3 regions of the Alcaligenes sp. NLF5-7 genome follow, and region 1 is predicted to be linked to each of the others. Evidence: riboswitches for the same ligand, from Rfam matches in the RefSeq annotation. Region 1 holds a riboswitch; each other region holds the start of a gene.
What was found. A riboswitch is a leader RNA that binds a small molecule or an ion and turns the genes downstream of it on or off. The one in region 1 is predicted to bind thiamine pyrophosphate.

Region 1 (7,137 bases):
CCGCCGCATCATGGGCCAACCCAGCCACCTGATCAATGAATTGCTGGGCAGCGAACACGATACAGAGCTGATACACCGTAACAATATGGTGTTCCCACGCAGTGCACCGGATCAGGACTAATCCTTGACCCCTACCCTGCCCGCCTGTTGAAATAGACGGATAAAACGTATCGAATTGCGACAGTGCGCGCGGTTTTTGCGCGCCTGATTGCAACACTTTCCCTTTCGGGCGATGCGCCCAAGGAACCGTATGAAGATCCTCGTGCTAGGTGCTGGCGTAGAAGGCGTAACCAGCGCTTATTATCTTGCCCGCCAAGGACACAGCGTAACGGTCATCGACCGCATGGCTGGGCCCGCTCTGGAAACCAGTTTTGCCAATGCCGGTCAGTTGTCCTTTGGCTATGCCTGCCCTTGGGCTGCGCCGGGTATCCCGCGCAAAGCCATCAAGTGGATGTTCGACGAGCATCCGGCCCTGACGATTCGCCCGGATGGCACGCTGACACAAATCAAGTGGCTACTGGCCATGTGGCGCAACTGCACAGCAGACCGCTACGCCATCAATAAAGAACGCATGGTGCGTCTGGCTGAATACAGCCGCCACTGCATGGCCGAGCTGCGCGCCCAGACCGACATTCAATTCGAGCACCGTGCCCAAGGCACCTTGCAGCTTTTCCGTACGCAAAAGCAGCTGGACGGCATTGCTGCCGACATCGAGGTCCTGAAAGAAGCTGGCGTGCCTTACGAGCTGCTGTCCGCCTCCGAATTGCACACGATTGAGCCGGCTCTGCGCCACGTAGAGCACAAACTAAGCGGTGGCCTGCGCTTCCCGGAAGATGAAACCGGCGACTGCCAGATGTTCACCCGCCGCCTTAGCGAATTGGCCGAGAAGGAAGGCGTGGAATTCCGCTGGAACCAGAACATTCAGCGCATTCACAGCAACGGCACGCAGATCAGCGGCGTCCAAAGCTCCGATGGCCTGTTGACTGCCGATGCCTACGTGGTGGCCTTGGGCTCCTGGTCTACGGGTTTGATGAAAGACCTGCAGGCCATCCCGGTCTACCCGTTGAAGGGCTACTCCATTACCGCCACAATTGCGGATGCCTCGCGTGCGCCTCAGTCCACTTTGCTGGATGAAAGCTACAAGATCGCCCTGACCCGCTTTGATAATCGCATTCGCGTGGGCGGCATGGCCGAGGTCGTCGGCTTTAACAAGCGCCTGAATCCCCGCCGTGAACAGACCTTGCTGATGGTCCTGAATGATCTGTTCCCCGGCAGCTACCAAAGCGATGCAGATCTGCATTTCTGGACCGGCCTGCGTCCCAAGACGCCGGACAGCACCCCAATTGTGGGGCGTAGCCGCTACTCCAATCTGTTCCTGAACACCGGCCACGGTACGCTGGGATGGACCTTGGCTACCGGCAGTGCACAATTGCTGGCTGATCTGATCAGCAACAAGGAGCCTGCCATCCGTGCAGACGACTTGTCGGTGCAGCGCTACTACTAAGCCCTGCCCCCCACAGCATGAACAAAGGCTCTGCCGGTATAACCGACAGGGCCTTTTTCAACTGCCCTGCCCTGATGACATCCTGACTAGGCCAGCAACTGGCAATTAGCAGCGAACATATAGCCCCAGTTATGAATCGAGCGGATAGGCAGAACCGTGCCTCCCTGGTTGAATTTGCGTCTCATACGGCTGACCAGAACGCCCAGGCGGTTGATATGCGAAGCACCGGGTGGATTGCTGATTACATCCGTTTTACTAGCCACAGCCCGCATCAACTCGTAATGACTGGCCCGGCGATCCTCTTCGCGCAGCAAGCGGACGATGAAGGCGCGCTCCGTGCTGGTCAGGCTAAACGAGATCCCGACAGGCGATATCAAGGCCCAGCCCTCCTGATCCAGCACCCACTCCTGGGGCTGAGACGGTTCAGGAATGATGGGCATCTGCATCATGCGCCGCTGCAAGCTGTGCAAACTGGCTGCCAGCAACTCCAAAGACGCATCCCTGGGGCAAAACTGATCTCCGCCGCTATGCAAGGCTTGCAGCATGGCCGAGTCCGTCGCATCAGACTGCATCAGGATTCCAATTTGCGGACACAGCATACGTAAGCGCACGGCCGCCGAGCAGATTTCCGCCAAGGCCCCGCCCAACCAGGCAATACATATCGAACCGGCGTAACGGCCCCGCGTTTGGGCCAACTGCAGCAAAGCCGTCGCATCCGGACAAAAAATAAGACGATAACCACGTTCTGCCAGAGCCTGAATTTGTTGTTCTAGTAAGTTTCGATCAGGGATAGACGTGGCCAGGTACAGAACAACAGGACCGCCAGCAATTTCATTTGCAACCGACATAGTTGATACCTTAACTATAATGACATCTGATGACTATGCCGGACAGTATAAATCACGACTGTGATTTTTAATTAAAACCATCGTGTTTGGCTTTACATCAACAATCTGTTGTGTGAAACATTTCTCCGAACGCCTTCGCCACGCACGTCAACATCGCGGTCTTTCTCAGGCAGATTTGGCACGTCTATGCGGATTGACCCAGAGCGCCATCTCCAATTATGAAAATGGCACTCGTCGGGATGCACGTGAAATTCTGGAGTTGAGCAGAGCCTTGAATGTCAGCGCTTTGTGGTTGCGCAAGGGTATCGGCACGATGGAGTTCACGCAGGACAGCTACACATTGTCCGAACCCCTGGATGGTCCTCCCATTGTTACCTGGCCTTTCCGTCTGTTTTCCGTCGATGAAGTGGTTGCTTTGGCAGATGGCGAACGTGATTTGCTCGATCGCACTTTGCGTCATTTACTGGACGGCATGAAAAAACGCTAGGCACCGTACGTTCTACCCGCCTATACCGCCTGCCTTGTTAAACACCCCTGACATTCAAGCTTTAAGCACAGGCTTGAACCCGACAAATCTGGTGCTGCTCCCATCTTAAGCTTCTCTTCGTTTCATTCAGCCGGTTAAGCCAGACATTTTTATCACATACGACATCTTTACTCAAAACCATCGTGCAGGGCGTTCCATGAACAATCTGTACTGTGAAACACTTCTCTGATCGCCTCCGCCACGCCCGCCTGCAACGCGGCTTTTCTCAAGCCGAGCTGGCTCGTCTGTGCAACCTCAGTCAAAGCGCCATCTCCAATTACGAGAGTGGTACGCGGCGTGACGCGCGCGAAATTCTGGATCTGGCCAAAGCCCTGAATATCAGTGCTCAATGGCTGAAAAACGGGCTGGGCAATATGGAGCTGAGTGCAGCCCATGCTACCACCTTGCAAGACTCCGGCGAAGGCCCACCGATTGTGACCTGGCCCTTCAACCGCTTTTCCGTGGACGAGATTGTGGCTTTGCCACCCAAAGAGCGTGACCACCTGGATCAAACCATCCGTCATCTGCTCAACGGTATGAAAAGAAAATAAGCCTTATACGTCCACAAGCAGCTCCAAGATACCTATACTTGTCAGCACGCAGGGGTACTCGCCATTTGGCGGGTTGAGATAAACCCTCGTACCAGTACGGATAATGCCGATGCTGGGAGCGTGTGCCACAGGTGCAATGCCTGCACGGCACTTCTTCCTATATCGGCTCCACCATTTCTTTGGAGCTGCAATGACAAGCAAAACCCCTTCTTTTACGGCCACAGCGGCCAGCGTAGACCCGGCTGCGATCCAGCCCTTACCCAACTCCCGAAAAATCTACCAAACCGGCTCACGGCCTGATCTGCGTGTGCCTTTTCGGGAAATCTCCCTGGCTGATACGCCCAGCCACTTCGGCGCCGAGCCGAATCCTCCCTTAAGCGTTTATGACACCAGTGGTCCTTACACGGACCCCTCGGTACAGATCGATATTCGCAAAGGCCTGCCACCGCTACGCCAAGCCTGGATCAGCGAGCGCAAGGACACCGAGTTGATGGCGGGGCTCAATAGCCAGTACGGTCAGGCCCGCCAGGCCGATCCGGAGCTGGATACTTTACGCTTCGAGTTGAAGCGCCAGCCACGACGCAGTATTTCGGGCGCTAATGTCACGCAAATGCATTACGCAAGGCGCGGCATCATCACTCCCGAAATGGAGTTTGTGGCGATTCGGGAAAATCTGCGACGTGAGCAATACATTGAAAGCTTGCGCGCCAGCGGTCCGCAAGGTGAAGAGATGGCTCGTCGCCTGACCAAGGTACACCCTGGTCAAGGTTTCGGTGCCAGCTTGCCCACCACGGTCACCCCCGAGTTTGTTCGTGATGAGATTGCGCGTGGCCGAGCCATTTTGCCCGCCAATATCAACCACCCGGAAACCGAGCCCATGATTATTGGCCGCAACTTCCTGGTGAAGATCAACGCCAATATCGGTAACTCCGCCCTGGGCTCCACCATTGGCGAAGAGGTCGAAAAAATGACCTGGGCGATTCGCTGGGGTGCGGACACCATCATGGATTTGTCCACGGGCAAGAATATCCATGAGACGCGCGAATGGATTATTCGCAACTCGCCGGTTCCTGTCGGTACGGTGCCTATTTACCAGGCCCTGGAAAAGGTCGGCGGCATTGCCGAAGATCTGACCTGGGATATTTTCCGCGACACCTTGATTGAGCAGGCCGAGCAAGGCGTGGACTATTTCACCATTCATGCCGGTGTGCGTTTGCCCTTTATTCCCATGACGGCCAGCCGCATGACAGGCATTGTTTCGCGCGGTGGTTCCATCATGGCAAAGTGGTGTCTGGCGCATCACCGCGAAAGCTTCCTGTACGAGCATTTCGAGGACATCTGCGAGATCATGAAGCAGTACGACGTGGCTTTCTCGCTAGGCGATGGCTTGCGTCCCGGCTCGGGCTATGACGCTAATGATCAGGCACAATTCGCGGAACTGCGTACCCTGGGCGAGTTGACCCAGGTAGCGTGGAAGCATGATGTTCAAGTCATGATTGAAGGTCCTGGTCATGTGCCTTTGCATTTGATTCCAGAGAACATGCAGTTGCAGCTGGAGCACTGTCATGAGGCCCCCTTCTACACCTTGGGGCCTTTGGCAACGGACATTGCGCCGGGCTACGATCACATCACTTCCGGTTTGGGTGCAGCGATGATTGCCTGGCAAGGTACGGCGATGCTGTGCTATGTGACGCCCAAGGAGCATCTGGGCTTGCCGAACAAGAAGGACGTGAAGGACGGCATCATCACGTACAAGATCGCAGCACATGCCGCGGACTTGGCCAAGGGACATCCTTCGGCGGCATTCCGGGATAATGCCTTGTCCAAGGCGCGCTTTGAATTCCGCTGGGATGATCAATTCAATCTGGGTCTGGACCCGGATACAGCGCGTGAGTTCCACGACGAGACTTTGCCGAAAGACTCGATGAAAGTGGCGCACTTCTGCTCCATGTGTGGCCCCAAGTTCTGCAGCATGAAGATTTCGCAGGATGTACGGGACTATGCCAAGGCTAACGGTCTGGATGAGCAGTCCGCTGTGGATCAGGGGATGAAGGAGATGTCAGTGCAATTTGTTCAGCAAGGCAGCAAGCTGTATCAGGAGGCTTGATGCTGTGTTGAATACGGGCCGGGTGTGAACATGATCTTTGTTTGATCAGGCCTTGATGGGTTAAAGCCCTGGGTGGATTCTTTCTGCCTGGGGCTTTTTCTTTTTGGGGGCTTCGTCATTTCATTTATTGGAAAGCGAGGTTTAACAGTCAGAAGAGATCGTTGCTGAAGACGCCAGTTAAGCCTAGCTTCAGGGTGTCCGGGCTGAGGGTTTGCCGGTGCTGCGCACCGGTGCCCTTGTCAGGAGATAGCTACGGGCGCATCCTGAACTCGCCGGGTACTTGGTCCCCCGGACCAAGTACAAGCGTCCGGCTCAAACAGCAGGATGCTTGCACCCCTACGCTATCTCCCGACCGCGGCAAACCCTCTGAACCGCCCGGACACCCTGAAGCTAGGCTCAACTGGCTCACAATCGTTTTTTCTGGACGGTTCAAACTGCATCCTTGAATGGCGTGTGGCACTTTCTGGTCTGCGTCGAATCTCTGACCTCTGACCTCTGACCGACCTATCACCCATCACCTATCACCTATCACCTGAGACCTTTCACCTCCGACCCCTCTCCTCAGACGTCAAACCTCAGACCCAAGATCCGAAATCCCAAATCTCAGACCCAGACCCAGACCCAGACCCTCAATACATGATTGCTTGAATAGCCACGGTATGAGCCCTTGGGGGCGGTGGGGACCCGGAGGGGCGATTCAGAGTACTTGCCGCAGGCGGGGGCATCATCCGGGGTGCAAGCACTCTGCTGTTTGAGCGGGGCGCTTGTGGTTCGTCCGGGGGACGAACCACCCCGCGAGTTCAGAGTGCGCCCGGATGATGTCCTCGACAAGGGGACCGGTGCGCAGCACCGGCAAGTGCTCAAGCCCCTCCGGGTCCCCACCGCCCCCAAGGGCGTGCTCACTACCTGGTTCTACTCAATAATCAGCGCTGACTCCCAAGCAACGGTAACGCCCTCAACGACAACTGATAACCGTCAATTGCCAGCTCACGGCTAACAACAGACAACAGACAACAGACAACAGACAACAAGCAAAGAATACCGCCCTCAAACCGCGTCACTCCTCCCCGATCGAACACAAAAAAGCCCGGTTAAAAAACCGGGCCTTTTGTCAGCACGCCCTAAGGCGGCAAGCAGAGACTTACTTCTGCGGAGCGTACAAATACAACTCCACGCGGCGGTTCATGGCACGGCCTTCAGCCGTCGCATTATCGCCAATAGGAGCATTCGGGCCACGACCTTCAACCATCAAACGACCTTGTCCCACACCTTGCTGCGTCAGGTAATTCGTGACAGCGCTTGCGCGGTTAACCGACAAAGTTTGATTGGTCTGTGCCGACCCGGTGCTATCGGTATGACCGACAGCCTTGGCACGCAACTCTGGATGCTGATTCATGGCGCGAGCCACACTATCCAGAACAGGCAGCAAAGCAGGCTTTAACTGATAATGGCCGGTATCAAACGACACACTGCTAGGAATATTGACCCGCAAGCTGCCATCGGGCATTTCGGTCACATCCACACCCAGGCCAGTTGCGCCAGACTGCTGAACATCCTTTTTAATGCCAGACCAGTTGTACGCTGCAATACCACCAGCCAGT
Region 2 (7,137 bases), 1.6 Mb from region 1:
AAGCCGGTAGGCTCTACAAAACGCGTATTGCGCATACCCAAGGCACGTGCCTTGTCATTCATGGCGCGCACAAAAGCAGACAAGCCACCAGGATAGCTGCGCCCCAACGCGTGGGCAGCCCGGTTTTCCGACGACATCAGCGCCAGGTGCATCATGTCGGCACGGCTCAGTTTGGAGCCAACGCTAAGACGCGAGCTGGAGTATTTGACGCGGTCCACATCTTCGTCGATGATCTCCAGCATTTCATCCATGGGCAGGCCGGATTCAGCCACGACCAGGGCTGTCATCAGCTTGGAGATGGAGGCAATGGGGCGAACGGCGTCGCTGTTTTTCTGGTACAGCACAGTAGACGATTCCAGATCCTGCACAAAGGCAATTTCTGACCGCAGGGCTGCGTGCTGAATCAGGGCGTCGTGTTTAAGGGCATTAAGCGCGCGGCGGCTATCGTTCTCGCTATAGCTGATAGGCTGCAGGTTTTTCTCGAAAACCAGATGCGGCACGTTGTAGCTGATGGCGGCTGTGGCTTCATCCAGTGTGGATGGCTCGGCCAGCGCCAGTGTCTGCGCAAAGGACGAAATCGAAAAAGGCGCTAGAAATAAAACACATAGCGCACGTCGAATGAATTTATTTGTTCTGGTCTGAGGCATTTTTCAGTTCCCGGTAGGCGAGAAACAGAAGGGCGGAGAGAATTTATGCGCTTATGCTACCAGAAAAAATCCTCTTTATATTAGTATCTTACGGCTCAAAGTTAAAAAAAAATTAAGATATCTGCGCGGTATCATTAAGAAACTTATTTTTATCTGTATAAAAACACAGCTTATGTTTTTTCTGAAAGTCCAAAATAATAAAAAACCTGTTTTTATAAACAGTTTTTTAAATCGATTCCTGCTTTCTATGGTCCTGGTTTCATTACCGCTGGCCAGTCATGCTGCCTCCTTGGCTTGGGACGGGGAACAGCTTAGCAATGCCATCACCACCAGCTCGCCCAGCACCCAGCAAAGCTTCCTGCCTGCAGAGGCGGTGCGAGCACAGGCTTCAAGCATAGGCAAGGTGGAAGTCAGTTATCACCACAATGGGCGCGCCATTCTGAAAAGCCGTTTGTGCTTGCAAGGCGGCTCCTGTGTGGACATGAATGGTTCGGTATTAAGTACCAGGGCCTTTGCCGGTCAGGATGCGCGTCTTGGCTTTGTGCTGGTGCATGAGGTGTGGAGCTGGGCGGGTAGCACAGAGCCTGTGCGTGTGCAGGCCTCGATACGGGTGAATTACCAGCGCTAGCCTGAAATAAGGCGGTTTCCTAATAAACGATTTAATTGCTCTTGTACTTGATCCACCTCAAAGTCCAGACCTAAAGAAACCTGCCGTACTGCCGATATGTAGTCCTGATGCCCATCGGGCCATAACCAGGACTTGTGCATGAACCCCTCTACTCTGATCGGCATCGTAGCCAGCGTGCTGCTGTTTGCCGTGATCTTGTTTTTTACGGCAGAAAACCCCGCCTTGTTTGTGGACCTGCCCAGTCTGGCCGTGGTGCTGGTAGGTACCTTGGCCGCGACGTTCATCAGTTATCCCTTAAGCGAAGTTGTCCGTATTTTTGGTCTGATCGGCACCGTGCTGCGCAATGAACGCCTGTATACCCAGCAGGATATGGACGAGCTGATCAATATCTCCCGCCTGTGGATGATGGGGGATATTCGCGCGGTGGAAGAGGCGCTGGAAAAAGTGGCCAACCCTTTTCTGAAAACCGGCGTTCAGCTGGTGATTGATCGGGCACCCCAGGAAGATATTGAAGACCTTTTGCAATGGCGTATCAGCCGTTTGCGTGCTCGTGAACATGCAGAAGCGCAATTGTTCCGTTTGATGGCCAGCTTTGCACCGGCCTTCGGTATGGTCGGCACGCTGATTGGCTTGGTCAACCTGATGTTTTTGCTGGGCGATGGTGACATTACGTCTATTGGTCAGCAAATGGCTCTGGCCTTGATGACGACGTTCTACGGCGTGCTGCTGTCCAATCTGGTCTTCAAGCCCGTGGCGGTGAAGCTGGAGCGTCGTACCGAACAGCGTGTGGTTCTGATGAACATGATCATGCAAGGTGTGTCCATGATGAGCCAGCGCCGTGGCCCGGCCTTGATGCGTGAGACGCTGAACTCCTTCATGGCTCAGTATCAGGACGAGATCAATGACCGGGGCGGCCGCGATGATGATGCGGACCCGGCTCCGGAACGGGGCTGATCCCATGGGAAACATGGAGCAGGACCTGACTTTGGGTGAACTTGCTGACCGCCAGAAAGCCTTGCAAAAGGAACTGGAGCAAGCTCGCGGCGCCAAAATCGAACAACAACTGGCCAGCAATCTGGGCAGTCGTCGTCGTAGCCGCCCCTGGAATGATCCAGGGCTGGCGGTGCCCGAGGAAGAAGAAGCCTGGTTGACCACGTATCTGGACATGATGACCTTGTTGCTGGTCTTGATGATTGTGATGCTGTCCTTTGCGGGTAAGCGGGCGCAAACGGCGGCGCAGGGACAAGGGCAGGGAGGGGCTACAGTCGTGGCCCAAGCAGGCAAGGACGGAGCCGGTTTGTTGCCTGCTGGGGCGGGCCTTTTCCCGGACGCTGGTCAGGGTGAGGGACAAGGCAAAGGCAATCACGGTCTGGATCTGGACGGCTTGGGCGACAATATCGATGTGGTCATGAACGACCAATCCGTGAGCTTTCGTATCAATAGCGAAATTCTGTTTAACTCGGGCGGTGCGGATCTGGGGCTGGAAGGTTTGACGGTATTACGCCAACTGGCTGCCGTACTGCAGAAATCCACCCATCCTATTGTGATTGAAGGTCATACGGACTCGGTGCCGATTCGTAGTTATCGCTACCCATCCAACTGGGAACTATCAGGTGCGCGTGCCGGTAGCGTAGTGCGTTATATGGAAGCCAACGGAATTGGCAGCCAGCGACTGAGCGCTGTCGGTTATGCCGATACCCGGCCTTTGGGGGATAACGGCACCTCGCAAGGCCGTGCGACGAATCGACGGGTTGAAATTATTGTGCAGACTCCCCAAGCACAGCCTGAAAGCCCCGTCCCATGAGCCTTTAACACAAAACCCCGGTTTGTATGTTGCAAACCGGGGTTTTTGTTTTGAGCCGAAATTCAACGCGTCTGACTTAGTCCAGTACGCGCGTGGAGGAAGCCAGAGAGCCTAGATCGAACTTGGGCAGGTGACGACGCAAGGGCATGATCAGAACACTGATCACTACCGGCACAATCGCGGCCAGCAGGAAGGACTCCAGCAAGTAATCCATAGGACCATTGGGGCGCGGGAATACGGCCAGACCGGCGACCAGACCACCGATGGTGCTGATGGTGGCCGTAAAGCCATCGTAGCGGCGGCTGTACAGGCCAAAGAAAACCGGGAAGGCCGCTGCCGAGCACAGCAAGTCTGCCAACAGGAACAAGTACAGTACGCTAAAGCCTTGTGAGGAGGCGTAGAGCACAGGGATGGAGCAAATCCAGATCAGGGAACGCGCCAGACTCATCATTTGGGCGGTGTTGCGATGCGGCATGATGCGGCTCAAGTCCACGGCAATCAGGCTGGAGACAGCGCTGATTGCGGTATCGGCACTGCTCATGACCAGGGACAGGCCTAACGGAATCAGCAGCACCAGGAACCAGACAGGTACGTGCGGCAAAATTACATTGAACAGGGCCACGGAGCTGTCACCGGGCGAGCCCAGACCAACAAAGGCCAGGCCAAACAAGCCCATCAGGAAAATGAAGGGCGCTACAAACAAACCACCCAACAAAAAGCCGCGACGCATGGACTTGGTGTCTTTGGCGGCATAGATACGTTGCCAGTTACCTTGGTGAAACAGGCCGGTCAGCAAGATGGCGACAAAGAACGTCAGGCCAGCCTTCACGCCTACGGGATCGCTAAGCTCGATCAGTCGAGGAGCTTCCAGTTTCACGTTGTCAAACAACTGTACCGGGCCGCCCACCGCTTGCCAGCCGAACATCACGATCAGGAACAGCATGGGCAGAATCACAAACATCTGCACCTTGTCGGTAAAGATGGAAGCACGCAAACCGCCGTAAGAGGTGTAGATCAGCGTGGCCAGCAACACAATGCTGGCCGTGACCCACAAAGGAATCGGGGCAATCAGGGTAATCATCTTGGACATGGCGGTGATTTCTGCCGTCATGGAGATGAACATGTAAAACAGCATGATGACCAGAGTCAGCGCATACATGGGGCGACCGTAGCGGGCGATGACAAACTCGCTCAGGCTGTGGCCGCGAGGCAGCAATTCGCGCATGCGCTTGCCGAGTGGAATCATGGCCAGACGGGGCGACATGGAGCCAATGGCATAGCCGATGACAGCGCTTAAACCGCCCCAGCTGGCTGCTTGTGCGGGCGAGAACAGAATCCAGGCACCCAGCGAGGAGGCCAATAAAGTCAGAATGGTAGCGACCGAGCTTTGGCTGTTGCGAGCCACCACAAAGTCTTCCAGGGAGCTGTTGTAGTGGCGGGCGTACAGCACCCCGGCCAAGGCAAAAGCAGCGGAAAAAACGATTAGCCACAGGAGGGTGGCACTTTGGTCCAGCATGAGATCTCCCCAAAAGCCTGCTTGAACAGGCACAAACCGGCCAGGCTGGCAGGATGCCAGAACAGGGCGCAGAAAAATGGAGGGATTGAAATGGGGCGTGTGAGCTTGTGAATGCGCCGCATAGACAAGAGCGGGCAGGCTGCCAGGCCGCGTTTCCTTTCCCTTCGCCGGCATGATCCGGATCAGGTTCTAAGGGTTACCGCTTGAATGCGGAGTCTCAGCCCGTTAAGGACTCCCCCAGGAACAGGCTAGAAGAGTAGGAGAGCTTCTTTCAAATGTCAATAATACGGTTTAGTCCGATTTATGCTATGGTCTGCCTGCGGCACGGGGTGTCCTTCTTGGAAAGGGCTGAGATAAAACCCGTCGAACCTGATCCAGCTCATACTGGCGAAGGGATGTCCGAATCCATGGCCCTGCGTCCGAACTGGGCCGACATCCTCGCCGAATTTTTGCAAGGAATGTCATGTCTGTGGAACACGTCTCGGAACTCTCTCAACAACTTGTTCTGGTCACCGGCGGCGCACGCGGCCTGGGGGCTTGTCTGGTACGCGCCTTTGCGGGCCAGGGCGCAAAAGTTGTGATCAATTACCTGAAAAGTGAAGCAGCCGCTCAGGCGCTGGCGGACGAATTTCCGCAGCAATGTCTGGCCGTGCAGGCGGACGTGACGGATGCGGCTTCGGTACAAGCCTTGTTTGCCAAGGCGCAGGCGCACTTTGGCCAGCCCATCACCACCGTCGTCAATAACGCCTTGCCCGAGTTTTCCTTCAACGGCGATGCCCGTTCCCATGCCGATACCTTGACGTGGGCTCAACTGAACCAGCAACTGGAAGGCATTGTGGGCGGTGCCTTGAACACTACACAGGCCGCCCTGCCTGGCATGAAACAAGCTGGTTTTGGCCGCATTATCAATATCGGCACGAACCTGTTTCAGAACCCCGTGGTGCCTTACCACGATTACACCGCGGCCAAGGCGGCCTTGTTGTCCATGACACGCACCTTGTCGCACGATCTGGGGCCGGATCAGATCACCGTGAACATGATTTCCGGTGGTTTGCTGCGTACAACCGACGCGTCCGCGGCCACACCCGAAGCGGTGTTTGACTTGATTGCGGCCAGCACCCCCTTGCGCCGCGTGACCACGCCCGAGGAGTTTGCCGATGCGGCCTTGTTCTTCGCCGGTCCGTGGGCGCGTGCCGTAACAGGACAGAATCTGGTTGTTGACGGTGGATTGGTGAAAAACGGATGAGACAGCTGCATTTCAATTTGTTCATTATGGGCTGCGGGCACCACAAAGCAGCCTGGCGCCATCCTGATTCGCAGGTCGAACGTTTGGGCGATGTCCGGTTTTACGAAGAGCTGACCCAAATTGCCGAGCGCGGCAAGCTGGACGCTATTTTCTTTGCCGATGGTCAGTCCAGCGATAACGTGTCCGATGGTCCGCGCTGGTTTCTGGAACCCTTGACCATGATGGCTGCGCTGGCGCGAGCCACCGAACGTATCGGCTTGATCAGTACCGTTTCCAGTACCTTTTACACGCCGTTTGTGGCGGCACGCATGTTGTGCTCTTTGGATCATGTATCCAATGGGCGGATGGGCTGGAATGTGGTGACATCCATGTTTGACTCGGAAGCGCGTAACCACGGCTACGAAGCCATGCCCGATCATGCCTGGCGCTATGCGCGGGCTGAGGAGTTTGTCGATACCGCATTGCAACTGTTCGACTCCTGGAGCGACAGTGCTTTGGTCATGGACAGAAAGGGCGATTACGCCAAAGTGGATCAGGTTCGCCAGATCCTGCATAAGGGCGATCACTTCCTGGTGGATGGGCCCTTGACCTTGCCACGTTCGCCGCAAGGCCAGCCGGTGCTGTTTCAGGCAGGTGCTTCTGAGCAAGGCCGTGATTTGGCCGCCCGCAAAGCGGAGGCTATTTACGCTGTGGCTTATGATTTGCCCTCGGCCCAATCCTATTACCGCGATATCAAACGACGCGTGCGTGAAGCGGGCCGTGGCGTGGATGTGCCTGTGATGCCGGGTTTGGTGACCTATGTGGGCTCCACCATGGAAGAGGCGCGCCGCAAGCAGCAAGAGCTGGACGAATTGCTACCCGCCGAGACATCCTTGCGTCAGCTGGGCATGTTTGTCGGCCAGGACTGCATGAATTGGGAGCTGGATGCGCCAGTGCCACCACTGCCGCCACTGGAAAGCTTCAAAGGCCCCAAAGGGCGCTATGCCACCATGCTGCGCATTGTGGAAATGGAAAAACCGACAGTGCGCCAGTTGCTGGGCCGAATCGCTGCTGGCGGCGGTCACTGCACCATGGTCGGTACGCCGGAGTCCATTGCGGATCAGATTGAGCAATGGTGGCGCAACGAAGGAGCGGATGGTTTTAACCTGATGCCGCCTTCCTTGCCCAATGGCATTCGTGACTTTGTTGAGCAGGTGATTCCGGTTCTGCAAAAACGCGGGCTGTTCCGTCAGGAATACGAGCATGCGACCCTGCGCGGCCACCTGGGCCTGGAGCGGCCTGCCGCCTGATGCCAGG
Region 3 (7,137 bases), 1.8 Mb from region 1:
TGTCAAAGCGTTTTTTAATTTCAACGCTGGCATGGGAATGGGCGTATTTAACAGCGTTATCCACCAGATTGGCTAAAGCACTGGCTAATAAATTGCTGTCGCCATTAATAATGACTCTGTCGATTTTCTTTTTCTGCAGCGTGACGCCCTTTTCTTCAGCGAAAAAGCTGTACAAGTCCAGAACGTCTTCGGCAATCACTTCCAGATTGCAGGCCTTGAAGTTCTGTCTTTGCACACCGGCATTCAGCTCGGCAATTTGTAGCAGCTTGCCCAGCAGCACGCTCAGGTTCTCTACTTCTTCAATCGCGTCTTGTTGTGCCTCCCGGACATGGGGCGGGACACCTGGCAGGTTCTGGGTTTCACGCAGCTTGCCAACGATGCGGGTGAGCGGGGTGCGGATATTGTGGGCCACGGTATCGGAGATATGCCGTGCGCCTTGCATCAGGCTCTCGATCTTGTCCAGCATGCGGTTGATGTCGTGGTGGATCAGGCCAAAAACGTCCTCGCTCTCGGAGGTGATGCGCTTGGAAATGTCGCCCGCGCCTACCTGTTCCGTCAGCAGGCGGATGCGGCCCACGCGGTATTTCAGCTCATTGCTAAAGACATAGGCGCCCAGAATTACTAGCATCAAGGCCAGGATCATGGAGGTGACAATGATGCGGCTAAGCATGGCGCGCAGCTCGATCAAGGTGCCCAGCTCGTGGCCGACCACCAGGGTTTCTCCGCCGGACAGTTTGGTGACGCGGACATTGCCTTCGGATAGCGCGTCGATATGCTTGATCTGCACTTCCACCACTTGTCGTTCTGGCAGGTTGTTCAGGCCGGGGATCTCGCTGATATTGCCCACCAGGGTGTGATTGAATTCGTCCAGCAGCAGATAGATTTCCTGGCCCGAATCAATCCGGTCCGAGAGGGTTAGCTCGATCATGCGCAGGATCTCTTCGCGCCCGCCGACTTCGTAGGCAATGCTAAGACGCTGTACGGCGACGTTGATTTGCCGCAGGTGCTCGTCGCGCAAGGCTCCAAACACCTGAACGTAGAAAAAACCGATTAAAAAGAGCGTGGTGAAGATGGCCAGGATGCTGTAGTTCAAGGTCAGCCGGAAGGAGGTGGACTCCCACAGGCGTTTGATGAAATCAATCATCGCAGCGCTTTAGCTTGAAACCGTCGATGCTGTCCTTGTCGCTAAGTACATAGCCACGGCCACGCACGGTATGGATCAGGGGCGTGGCGCCTTCCTTGTCCACCTTGCGCCGCAAACGACTGACCAGCACATCAATCACATTGGATTGGGGGTCGAAGTTATAGCCCCAGACCACTTCCAGCAGCATGGTGCGGGTAACGATCTTGTGGCTGTTCATCAGCAGGTAGGACAGCAGCTTGATTTCACGAGGTTGCAGCTCCAGCACCTCGTCGCCACGGGAGATTTTCTGGTTGCGGATATTCATGACCAGATCATCCACCTGCAGATTCTTGATTTCTGCATTGTCACTGCTGCGGCGTATCAGGGCATGCAGGCGGGCGGCCAATTCCTGAAAGGAAAAGGGCTTGATTAAATAATCATCGCCACCGGCTTTCAAACCATCAACTTTGTCGTCTACGCCGGATAAGGCACTTAATACCAGTACAGGGACTTTTTTACCTAAAGATCGCAAAGTAAAAAGAATGGACAGGCCATCGACATTATTGGGTAGCATGCGATCCAGGATAATCACATCCCATACGTCTTTCATGGCATTTTCCAAACCGGAAACGCCATCATGACTGGTCACCACCGAATAGCCCAGCTCGGATAAGCCATTCACTAAATACCGGGCATTTTCCCGGTCGTCTTCAATCAGTAAGCAATTCCACATTTGGCTTCTCGGAGATTTATGAAGTGGCAGACTCATCCATTCCAGAAATGGATTGATCAAAAAGGCTGATCCCGACTATGAGGCGAACATGACAAAACGGTAATGTTTGATGTCAGGAAATATAAATATTGATTCATCCTGTTAATACTGTCATGTGCTCTGAATTATAGGAGTAATTAGTCAGCACATTATTCTAATAAAAGTCTCAGGGCTGTCGGGCTGGAAATCCGGAAATGCGCCGGAAATTGTCTGGGATGTTTGTCCATTGGCTAAAAAATGCGGGTGGCGCTATGAGGCCCAATACAAGGTGGGCTCTATTCCTGGATTGGGGAGGTCGCCTTACTCTCTGCAGGTGACCACAAAGCATGGAAGTGATGGACCGGACCTTGCCCCAAGCCAATCCGCAATTGGTCAGCCGCGGCCAAAGCGCCATTCAAGTATTCCTTGGCCAAGCCTACCGCGGTCGGTACGCTGCGGCCCGGTAACAGAGCAGCAATGGCGGAGGACAGCGAACAGCCCGTGCCATGCGTGTTGCGTGTCGGAATGCGTGGCGACTGAAAAACATGGCTTTGCCCTTGGCCTTGCAGCAAATCCACACTGTCCGGGCCGTCCAGATGGCCGCCCTTTAACAGCACCCACGCAGGGCCCAGCAAGCACAGTTCGCTTAAGGTGCTGTGCATCTCTTGCAGTGAGGCGGGTTCCGGTTTGTGCAGCAGATCGCCCGCTTCGGGCAAGTTGGGGGTAAGCAGGGTACACATGGGCAGCAGCCTGTCGCGCACGACGGACACGGCTTCGGGGCTGAGCAAACGATCCCCGCTTTTAGCGACCATGACCGGGTCCAGCACAATCGGGCAGTCCAGACCGTGATGGTGCAGGCGGTCTGCAATTGCTTCCGCAATCCCTGCATTGGCGATCATGCCGATCTTGATGGCATCCACGCGCACATCCTCAAACACCGCATCCAACTGGTCCGCCACAAAGTCCGGCTCCAGCGCCACAAAACACCGCACACCCTGGGTGTTTTGCGCGACCACGGCGGTAATCACGCTCATGCCATAAGCGCCCAAGGCATACATGGCTTTCAGATCAGCCTGAATACCGGCACCGCTGGTCGGGTCCGTGCCCGCAATACTCAAGACATTGGGAATCATGCTTGGCCTGCTTGATCTTGAGTGGTAGCCAATGCCAGTGCCCGACGGGCAACTCGTACTACATCAAAGCTGTGTGCCACATCCAGACTGTCCAGTTCCGCATTGCTGAACCAGCGCGCGTCCAGAGCGTCATCGCCTGCTTGCGGCTCACCTTGCTGCCAGCGAAACAGCACGGCAATCAGAATGAAATGCGAATAGGCCAAAGGTCTGGCGCTGGGTTCGCGGTCAAATACATCCAGCGCATCAAAGAGCTGCATGGCCTGGCCTTGTACGCCGGTTTCTTCGGTCAGTTCCCGATGGGCCGCCGCCATGATGGTTTCGCCCGCGCGAATCTTGCCACCCGGAAAGGCCCAGCGTCCTGCATCGGGGCGATTGGCGCGGCGTATCAGCAAAATCCGGTCTTGATGGATGACGGCAGCCAGGGTGGCGGCAACCGGGCCGATGGGGGAGGGAGAGTGGTCAGAAGACAAGATAGCAACTCCTAGTCAAGGATAGCCATCCGGCAGCAAGCGGCGAGCAGGTACAGACCCGTCCCTTCGCCGGCATGACCCGGATCAGGTTCAACGGGTCACTGCGGTGCAATCTGCTCGGGCAGTTTCTCAGCCTGCTCGCCAGGCTCCCCTCGGTGAAAAGACCGTTTCTGTAAAAACGGTCTGGGCGAGTATACCTGTCTTTAGCCTATAACTCCCCCGTCAAAAACTGCGCCCGCCCACGCCCGAAGGACCAGTCTGCATCGCTGTTCTCGACCAGAGCAATGATCAGATCATTGGGCGAGACGCCACAGTTCTGCTCCAGCCGCTCTGCCAGTAAACGGTAGAACTGAATTTTTTGATTCTCGCTGCGGGGGCGGGACACGATGTGCAGCAGTACCACCTTGTCGCTACGCGGATAGCCCAGGCCGGTGTCTTCCAGTATCAGCTCGCCGGGACGATGCTGGGTCACGCACTGGTAGCGGTCGCTGGCGGGAACATCAAAGGCTTGCACCATGGCTTGATGCGCGGTGTCCAGCAGCAGGCGCAGCTCTTTGTCGTTGCGGCCTTGAATCAGATCAAATTTCAGTAGTGGCATGATGGTTCATTCTTGATTGGGGCTGCGGTCTGCAAGGCCGCCGGAAGTGATAGCCATATCGTCGTAAATCAGACGTTCGGCTTCGATTAGCAAATTCGATAACTGTTGATAGGCGGCGACCCATCCATCTATGAGCTCGTTGCTTGTCATCCTCGCGATCAGCTCTTCGCGTATGGCTTGCAGCTGGCAAGTGCCCATCATTGGGTCATGCTCGGGCTGGGCCTGTAGAGCGAGGTGATTGTTGGCGATCTGGCTGGCCAAGGGGCTCATCGGTGGGGAGTCGCGCAGTATCAATTCATAAAAATAGGTGGTCAGGGCTTTGTTGCCGCTTGCCAGCAGCGGGGCAGCGGTCTTGATGATGTCGCGTTGAGCGTCCGTCACCATAAGATTCAAAAGCCGGGCAAGACGTGGCTTTTTTTACAGTGTTCAAGATAGGCAGCTGGGCGAGTCATGGTTTCTGTCTCCTGGTTTGAGGGCGGGATAGCAGGGCTATCGATAGGGAAGATAGAAGACTGAATGAATCAAGTAAAATGATGAATAATGATTTTATGAATCACTAATAATGATCAAAAAGAGATTCATGTAGGCGAGGCCTGGATGAGCCTGCGGTTTCTTGCGAACTACCAGCGGATGTTACTTGTTGCCCTTGGATGGTTTGATGATGAAGGTTGCACGCCTGCCGCCTGGCGTTCTGAGAAGAACTTTCTGTTTATAAATCACTAAAAAAGATTTTATTAATCAGTATTCATCATTTTACTTGATTGGTTGCTGCGCTTATCGTCAGGGCTTCTAAACGACGGTTCTTGGCACCGCCAAGGCTCTGAGGCCACTGTGACACAGGCCCAGGCCTGCAGGCGACAAGGTGACTGCCGACACTGGCCGCTTGTACCTGTTGGGCAGGTGGCTCACGACGTATCACTCTCGGTATTGCACTGTAGAGGACTTGCCCCCCGGTGAGCTTTTCAAGGAGCTAATCATGCAATTGCGCGACAACGGACTCAGGTTCTCGCCCATCACTATTGTGCTGCACTGGCTTGTAGCGGCCTTGCTGTTTTCCATTCTGGGCTTGGGGGTGGCCCTGGCCCAAAGCCCCGGTGAGGTGCGGCTGGTGCAGCTGCAAAATCTGCTGGGGACGCTGCTGTTCCTGATTTCCATCTACCGTTTCTGGGCGCGGGTGACTTCTTTTCATCCCTTGCCGGTGGGCTCGCCCAACCCGGTGGAAGTAATAGTGGCCCGTTCCGTGGCGACAGCCCTGGCCTTGGCGATGGTGCTGCTGCCCGTCGCCGTCTGGCTATCCCGTGCGGCGGCTGGCGTGGCGGTGGAGTTGCCCGGTGGCCTGGCGTTACCGACCGTGATCAGCCCGAATGAGCAGGTCAAAGCCGTGGTTGATGTGCTGTTCAATATTGGCGCCACAGCCTTTTTGGCAGGGCTGGCCTTGCACCTTTTCGGGGCATTCAAGAATCATTTTGTACTGAAGAATCTGGCCTTGCGTCGCATCTTGGGCAAACAGGTGGAGTTGTAAATCATGAGCGAAGCAAATCGAGACTTTGCGGGCAATGTCATTACGGATATGTGCGGAGTGCAGTACCCGATTTTTCTGGCGGGCATGGCTGCGATTTCCGGGCCGCAATTGGTGGCGGCGGTAGCGAACGCGGGTGGGATGGGTGTGCTGGGTGGCTTGCGTCTGGCTCCCTTGATGCTGCGTAAGTGGCTGCGGGAAACCAGGGCACTGACGGACCAGCCTTTCGGGGTGAATGTGGTGCCGCAGTTTGGTGGCCCGGAGGTGTTCGAGGCCCAGTTTCAAGTGATCTTGCAGGAGCGGCCTCGCATCCTGTCGCTGTTCTATGCCGAGGACTATTCCGCCGACATGATTCCCCGCGCCAAAGACGCCGGCATGATTGTGATGGTGCAAACCGGCACGGTGGCTCTGGCTCGTAAAGCGATTGCGCATGGGGCCGACATTATCGTCGCCCAAGGCGGTGAGGCTGGTGGCCATCTGAATCGCGGCACCATTGGCCTGATGTCTTTACTACCCGCGATTCTGGACTGTGCGCAAGGTCGTCCCGTACTGGCGGCAGGCGGGATTACGACCCGCCAGGATGTCAGGGCGGCCATGAGCCTGGGGGCTTCCGGCGTATTGGTGGGCACGGCCTTTCTGGCCAGCGAGGAGTCCAACGCGCATCCGCTCTACAAGCAAAAGATTCTGGAAGCCAGCACGGATGATACGGAATATCGCACTGGCTATTCCTTTGGCTGGACTTATGGCACACCGCATCGCGTGATTCCCAACCGTGACAAGTGGAATGTGCTGCGTCTGGTCGGGGGTGGTGCGCGGGCAATTGATAAGGACAGAATGGCCAGGAAACTGTCTTTGTATGCCGGTCAGGGCGTGGGCAAGATCCACAGCATTGTGCCTGCGGCAGAGCGGGTCGAGGAGCTGGCCTTGGGCTTGTACTGACGCTTTACTGCGGCATAGCCTGTGCGGAGCGGCTGGACAGACCCACAGGCTGACCGGTCAACTCAACAGTGCGGCTTCGCCTTGATCCAGTTTGGGTAATTGGGCGAACTGCGCTTGAGCCAGGGCCACAAAGCTGCGCAGGGCCGAGCCAGGATTCGCGTCGGCACGACGGATAAACACGGTTTTTACCCGCGCAAGGTCAGGCGGCAGTTCGTGGCATTGCACGGGCAGGCGCAAGCTGCTGTTCTGGGCGACCGCTTTGGGCAGCAGGGTAATGCCCATGCCCGAGGCTACGCAGGACAGAATGCCGTCCAGTGTGCCCATTTCCATGATCTGGTTGGGCACCAGCCCAGCCTGATAAAACCAGTGTTCCAGTGTAGAGCGGTAAAAGCAGCCAGTTCTAAAGACCAGTACGGTTTGTTGGGGAATTTTTTCAATCAGGGCAGGCAGGGATTCCACCGCCTTGCTGCTGACCAGCACCAGTTCTTCTTCAAACACTTCTTCTTGAGTCAGGGCGGCGTTTTGATGAAAGCCACCGACAAACGCACCATCGAGCTGGTGGGTCTCAATGGCCTTGATCAGCTCGGCCGTGGTGCCGGTTTGC

Region 2: it holds a riboswitch for thiamine pyrophosphate, as region 1 does, so the genes downstream of both, MID00_RS18295 (sodium:solute symporter family protein) here and thiC (phosphomethylpyrimidine synthase ThiC) in region 1, are expected to answer to the same signal.
Region 3: it holds a riboswitch for thiamine pyrophosphate, as region 1 does, so the genes downstream of both, MID00_RS19315 (NUDIX hydrolase) here and thiC (phosphomethylpyrimidine synthase ThiC) in region 1, are expected to answer to the same signal.

What each region holds. Positions count from the first base shown of each region.
Region 1 is NZ_CP100755.1:2,380,940-2,388,076, reverse strand. It holds gene proB (glutamate 5-kinase) at 1-121, shown strand, start outside; gene MID00_RS10960 (D-amino acid dehydrogenase) at 251-1,504, shown strand; gene MID00_RS10955 (helix-turn-helix domain-containing protein) at 1,591-2,352, opposite strand; gene MID00_RS10950 (helix-turn-helix domain-containing protein) at 2,465-2,839, shown strand; gene MID00_RS10945 (helix-turn-helix domain-containing protein) at 3,052-3,429, shown strand; TPP riboswitch at 3,470-3,564, shown strand; gene thiC (phosphomethylpyrimidine synthase ThiC) at 3,620-5,536, shown strand; gene MID00_RS10935 (OmpA family protein) at 6,678-7,137, opposite strand, start outside.
Region 2 is NZ_CP100755.1:3,969,609-3,976,745, reverse strand. It holds gene pbpG (D-alanyl-D-alanine endopeptidase) at 1-647, opposite strand, end outside; gene MID00_RS18310 (flagellar protein FlhE) at 895-1,275, shown strand; gene MID00_RS18305 (motility protein A) at 1,414-2,229, shown strand; gene MID00_RS18300 (OmpA family protein) at 2,234-3,079, shown strand; gene MID00_RS18295 (sodium:solute symporter family protein) at 3,156-4,595, opposite strand; TPP riboswitch at 4,737-4,844, opposite strand; TPP riboswitch at 4,911-5,008, shown strand; gene MID00_RS18290 (3-oxoacyl-ACP reductase) at 5,059-5,841, shown strand; gene MID00_RS18285 (LLM class flavin-dependent oxidoreductase) at 5,838-7,130, shown strand.
Region 3 is NZ_CP100755.1:4,171,997-4,179,133, reverse strand. It holds gene MID00_RS19330 (HAMP domain-containing sensor histidine kinase) at 1-1,144, opposite strand, end outside; gene MID00_RS19325 (response regulator transcription factor) at 1,137-1,856, opposite strand; gene thiD (bifunctional hydroxymethylpyrimidine kinase/phosphomethylpyrimidine kinase) at 2,171-3,007, opposite strand; gene MID00_RS19315 (NUDIX hydrolase) at 3,004-3,477, opposite strand; TPP riboswitch at 3,522-3,640, opposite strand; gene MID00_RS19310 (tautomerase family protein) at 3,686-4,075, opposite strand; gene MID00_RS19305 (hypothetical protein) at 4,082-4,459, opposite strand; gene MID00_RS19300 (cytochrome b) at 5,052-5,597, shown strand; gene MID00_RS19295 (nitronate monooxygenase family protein) at 5,601-6,533, shown strand; gene MID00_RS19290 (LysR family transcriptional regulator) at 6,591-7,137, opposite strand, start outside.